DNA from 2 places in the Paenibacillus sp. 7516 genome. Region 2 is predicted to be linked to the other one. Evidence: riboswitches for the same ligand, from Rfam matches in the RefSeq annotation. Region 2 holds a riboswitch; the other holds the start of a gene.
The links. A riboswitch is a leader RNA that binds a small molecule or an ion and turns the genes downstream of it on or off. The one in region 2 is predicted to bind thiamine pyrophosphate.
Positions count from the first base shown of each region.

Region 1 (3,117 bases), on a different contig from region 2:
CGGAAATTGCGAGCCAGATTGGTTTGCACAAAAGTACGGTTCATCGTCTGATGGCGACGCTGGAGGAGAAGGGTTTCGTCATTCGCGATGCGGCCACTGAGAAATACAGGCTGGGCATTCGGATCTGGGAGCTGTCTGCTCATATGTCCCGCAGTGATGACCCTGCCATTTTGCTGCTTCCTGCAATGGAGCGGCTCAGAGATCGATTGGGAGAAACGGTCAGTCTGTACCTGCGGGACGGCAGTGAACGTATCCGTATTCAGGCTGTTCAGAGTGATCAGGCCATTCGGCGGGTGGCTCCGGTTGGCGTACGTCTTCCCCTTTCCGTAGGGGCATCCAGCAAGGTACTCATGGCATTTGCGACGGAAGAAGACCGGGAGGAACTGATGAATGGCCCGGAATGGCCCGTATTTATCGATCCCGAAGTTTACCTGGCACAGATGGGAGATATCCGGGAGAATGGATATGCGACCAGCTACGAAGAACGTGAGCCTGGAGCGGCTGCAGTATCGGTGCCCATTATGGATCGGAAGGGGAATATTGCTGCAGCGCTCTCCGTATCCGGTCCTGTTAGCCGCCTGTCCCAGGAAACTTTGCACGAATATGCACCTGTACTGAAGGAAGCGGCCGCGCAGATGGGCCTCATGTTGTCCTGATCCGGCATGCAATGGAATATAAAGGGTTGTTTTTCTGATGAGCTTGCGCTAGTCTGTAATGGACAGCCCGACGGGGCTGGAATGAATTGAATATGGAACTGCGGTACACATACCGCAACTTGTAACGTTACTAGGGGAGTCCGAATTGTCCGGACTGAGACGGGATCGCAAGAGATTCCGGACCCTTTGCACCTGATCTGGATCATACCAGCGTAGGGAAGTAATCGGCGATATAACCACGAACACCTGCATAATCTAGCCTTTGGCATGTCTCCACTTGTAGGAGCTTGGCATCAGGCTTGCTTGTTATGGGTGATGGACATAAGCCGGTTCCCTCGGGAACCGGCTTTTTTATATACAGTGTCAAGCGATCATCCGCAGCAGAGGGGGGGTATCTTCTTTTGCGGGGGAGCTGGAGTTGGGTATAACCCACTTATGCCAAGGCCAGATTCGGTCTGAGCTATGCCGCTGTAATGTTCTTTCTTCGGAAGTTGGCCGCTCTTTTCTTGCCTATGCGTGGATGATATGGAACGGGTGCACGAGCAATCAAACTGGCCCATCCATGGGACGACCAACGAGGAGGAAGAGGTAGCGATGAATACAAACAACAGAACAACGGTACAGGAACATTCAGGACAGGGATTGGAAAAGGGAGCAGTGGTGGCGGGACGGGTCCAACCGTTTCCCGGCAGCCGCAAAGTTTACATTCAGGGCTCGCGTCCGGACATTGCAGTACCCGAGCGTGAAATTGCCCTTCATGACACGAATACACCCCAAGGGGTGGAGCATAACGAGCCACTTCGCGTGTACGATACGAGCGGCCCTATGACGGATCCCGGATTTCACGCCGATATCCGGGCAGGTCTGCCCGCTTTGCGTGCACGCTGGATCACAGAACGTAACGATGTAGAGGCGTACCAGGGACGTACCGTCAAACCGGAGGATAACGGGCTTAAGCCAGGAGGGAAGAGAACCGGAGCTGAAGAATATCCAGGCCTCCGCGGCAAACCGCTGCGTGCACAATCCGGACGCTGTGTCACTCAGATGCATTATGCGAGGCAGGGCATCATTACGCCTGAGATGGAGTTTGCTGCTATCCGTGAGGGCGTGGAGCCGGAATTCGTCCGGCAAGAGCTGGCGAGCGGCAGGGCCATTCTGCCATCGAATATCAATCATCCGGAGAGCGAACCGATGCTGATCGGACGTCATTTCCACGTGAAGATCAACGCGAATATTGGCAACTCTGCCGTATCCTCTTCGATTGAAGAAGAAGTGGAGAAAATGACTTGGGCGGTACGATGGGGGTCCGATACGGTAATGGATCTTTCCACAGGCAAGGATATCCATACCACCCGGGAGTGGATCATCCGTAATTCCCCGGTACCGATTGGGACGGTGCCGCTGTATCAGGCGCTGGAGAAGGTGAATGGCGAAGCCGAGGCACTTACCTGGGAGTTGTACCGGGATACGCTCATTGAGCAGGCAGAGCAGGGTGTGGATTACTTTACGATCCATGCAGGCGTGCTGCTGCGTTACATACCGATGACGGCCAAACGGATGACCGGCATTGTTTCAAGAGGTGGTTCCATTATGGCGGCATGGTGCCTTGCACATCATCAGGAGAACTTTTTGTACACGCATTTTGAGGAAATCTGTGAAATCATGAAAAGGTATGATGTAGCCTTCTCTCTCGGAGATGGACTCCGCCCGGGCAGCATCTATGATGCCAATGACGAAGCCCAGATGGCTGAACTAGCTACGCTCGGTGAACTGACACAGATTGCATGGAAGCATGATGTGCAGGTGATGATTGAGGGGCCAGGACATGTGCCGATGCATAAGATCAAGGAGAATGTCGACCTTCAGATGGAGATCTGCAAGGAGGCACCATTCTATACACTCGGTCCGCTGACAACCGATATTGCACCAGGCTATGACCATATTACCTCAGCCATTGGAGCGGCGATGATCGGCTGGTTCGGAACGTCGATGCTCTGCTATGTGACACCAAAGGAACACTTGGGCCTGCCGAACAAGGATGATGTTCGGGAAGGCGTTATTGCCTACAAGATTGCGGCACATGCCGCTGATCTGGCCAAAGGCCATCCGCGTGCACAGCGCCGGGATGACGCGCTGTCGAAGGCCCGCTTCGAATTCCGCTGGCGGGATCAGTTCAACCTGTCACTGGATCCGGAACGTGCGCTATCCTATCACGATGAGACCCTTCCGGCTGAAGGGGCCAAGGAGGCCCATTTCTGCTCCATGTGTGGGCCTAAATTTTGCAGCATGCGCATTACGCAGGATATTCGTGCCTTTGCCGCAGACAAGGGCTTGTCCGAGAATGAGGCTGTAGCAGCCGGGATGCAGGAGAAGGCTGAGGAATACCGGACTCGATCCTAAGCTCGTTACAGCGCAATTTAAGCAGCCTAAGATAACTAAAAGCCGTTCTCTCCACTACTGG
Region 1 is NZ_NPBI01000041.1:64,177-67,293, reverse strand. It holds gene CHI14_RS27520 (IclR family transcriptional regulator) at 1-656, shown strand, start outside; TPP riboswitch at 779-892, shown strand; gene thiC (phosphomethylpyrimidine synthase ThiC) at 1,182-3,056, shown strand.
Region 1: another riboswitch for thiamine pyrophosphate. It lies ahead of thiC (phosphomethylpyrimidine synthase ThiC); the one in region 2 lies ahead of CHI14_RS11665 (ABC transporter ATP-binding protein).

Region 2 (3,117 bases):
CCAACTGGTATTTGGCAGTGGATCATTCGAGCTCCTAACCCTTACCGCTCAAGCCTATCTTAATCCCGGCGAGGAATCACTCATTCCGGTCCCCTCCTTTAACTGGTATAAGGGCGCTACGCTGCTTGCAGGCGGGGCTATTCATGAAGTGCCTTTGGTCAACCATTCACTGGACCTGGAGCAATTCCGGCAGCGGATCAATGCTTCTACCCGAATCATCTGGCTGTGCAATCCGAATAATCCAACCGGAACCATTTTCACGGCAGATGCCCTGCTTGGTTTACTCGAATATGTGCCCTCCCATGTCGTGGTTGTCCTGGACGAAGCGTATTATGAATTCGCGGAAAGTGAGGATTACCCTGATACGGTTAAGCTGCTGGAGCAGTATAATAATCTGATTATTCTGCGGACCTTCTCCAAAATATATGGACTGGCCGGCCTGCGAATTGGATATGGCATCGCGAATGAAAGCATCATTGAAGGCATTAACCGGGTCAAGCTGCCCATCAGTCTGACAGCCGCATCCCAAGCCGCTGCTTCGGCCAGCCTGGATGATCATGAATTTGTTTCTCATTGCCTGCACTACAATCGTCAGGGACGGGAAACGTTAACGCAATCCTTTGATCAGTGGAAATTACCCTACATCCCTTCCGAAACCAATTTCATCATGGTGGATCTGTTGCAGGATAGCGGCCCGATTACCAAAGAATTGTTGAACAGAGGCATCTCTGTCCGCGGCGGTGCCGAATTCGGTATGCCTACCTGGCTTCGGATTACGATTGGCACACCTGAGCAGATTGCCCGTCTGATCGGTGAGCTTGATTCACTGTTACATTCAAACAATTAGAATAGGTTACTTTCCTAACTTCTTTACGCACACTTCTTTTAAGCCGCCCTCTTTACATCTCGCGTGAATGTGATATATGCTGTGTACACAACTGCATATCTTGAACGATTGCACTAGGGGAGCCTTGCGGCTGAGACGAATGAATGTATTCGGACCCTTTGAACCTGATCTGGATCATACCAGCGGAGGGAAGTGGAGCGGACTTTCAGTTAACGGATTTTTTTCATATTCATATGAACATGAATGTCGGTTGAACTTAACAGGCCCACTCATTTCTCCGGAAATGGGCGGGCTTTTTCGCGTTTACTTAAATACAGATCGCAAACAACGTGCATTTCCGTTCAGGCAGTTTTTATTCCAAGGGGGTCAAGGAACCAGATGAGCAACGATGTACAGATTAACAACATGACCTTCACTTTTCCGGATCAGAGACATTCCCCCGTGCTCTCCAAGGTGTCGATGTGTGTAAAAAAGGGAGAATTCGTCTCGCTGATCGGCTCCAGCGGATCGGGCAAGAGCACGCTCTTCAAGCTGCTGGCAGGTTTGCTTGAACCGACAGATGGCACGATCGAAATTGCTGGGGTGCCGTCAGGACAACGACTCGGGCGGGTTGCCTACATGCCGCAGAAGGATTTGCTGTTATCCTGGCGGACGGTTATGGAGAACTGCCTGCTTCCCTCGGAGCTTGCTCCGAGGAAGCAGGACAAGATGAAGCTGCGCACTGACATTATGGCCGGACTCGACAGATTCGGCTTATCCGGCTATGAGAATGCCTACCCGGACGCACTGTCCGGCGGCATGAAGCAGCGGGTCGCCCTGCTGCGCACCTTGCTGACGGGAGGACAGCTGATGCTGCTGGACGAGCCCTTCGGCGCGCTTGACGCCATGACCAAGCGGGAGATGCATCGCTGGCTGCTTGAATTGTGGGAAGGCCTCGGCAAAACGGTGCTGTTCATCACGCATGATATTGAAGAAGCCCTTTTATTAAGTGACCGGATTATCCTACTAACTCCTGGCGGTCGGCAGCTGCTGGACATGACGGTGCCTCTGCCCCGTCCGAGACATTCGGGCATGGTCTATGATCCGGATCTTATACAGATGCGACAACGGTTGGAGGAACAACTACATGCGAAGCTTTAATGTCAGCAGATGGTTTGCCCGCTATGGCCTGTTCGCTGCGCTTCTCCTCCTGATGCTTGCCAGCTGGGAATGCATCGTTCGATTAGGCTGGGTTCCATCTTTCATTATCCCTGCACCTACATCGATAGTAAGTTCTCTAGTTGAGTATCGGCGTCTGCTCCTCGGAACCCATCTACCTGCCACATTGATGGAGGTAGCAGTTGGCTTCGGCTTGTCCATCGTGGCCGGAAGCGCTCTGGCAGCGGGCATGCACCTCAGCCCTTCGATTGAAAAGGCGCTGTACCCTTTCATCGTAATCAGCCAGACGATTCCACTGATTGCCCTGTCTCCTGTATTCATTCTGTGGTTTGGCTACACACTCTGGAGCAAAGTCGCTGTGGTGTTTCTGATCGCATTCTTCCCGATTGTGGTCAGCACCTATGATGGTCTCCGTCAAGGCGACCCGGAACAGCGCGAACTGCTGATGACCATGGGAGCAAGCAAGTGGGATCTGTTCCGCAAGCTTCAGGTACCTCTTGCGCTCCCCTCTTTCTTTTCAGGATTGAAGATGTCAGTGGTGTACTGCGTGGTCGGCGCAACCATTGGCGAATGGCTCGGAGGCAGCAAAGGTCTTGGTTATTTCAGCCGCAGAATGTCAAGCAACATGAATACGGATGCGATGTTTGCCTCCATTCTGCTGTTATCCTTGCTGGGCATCGGTCTGTTCGTGCTTATTGCCTGGCTGGAGCGAACCCTCGGATTGAAGCGGAATGCAGACCATGCACGCAGAGGAACGTCGATGAAAAGGCAATCGCAATGAGATAACAAGTGCTGCTCCTTCCTGTCGATCTCTTTGGAACATATCAGCAATTGGAACCAAACAAAAATGAACGAAACGAGGCTCATTTATCCATGAGAAAAAAGAAAATCATTCACATCCTGCTTCCTGCCCTCATCTGTTTATTGCTGATCGTCAGCGGTTGTGGCAATACAGGTGCCAAGCCCTCATCGTCCGATCCCGATCCCCAGATACAGGGCACAGATTCAACAACAACCGGATCGTCGTCTGGTGACCATGATTCATTGTCCATCATGCTTGACTGGTATCCGAACGCAGTCCATTCCTTTATATATGCAGCACAGGAAAAGGG
Region 2 is NZ_NPBI01000012.1:85,304-88,420, reverse strand. It holds gene hisC (histidinol-phosphate transaminase) at 1-847, shown strand, start outside; TPP riboswitch at 953-1,055, shown strand; gene CHI14_RS11665 (ABC transporter ATP-binding protein) at 1,226-1,987, shown strand; gene CHI14_RS11660 (ABC transporter permease) at 1,974-2,786, shown strand; gene CHI14_RS11655 (ABC transporter substrate-binding protein) at 2,879-3,117, shown strand, end outside.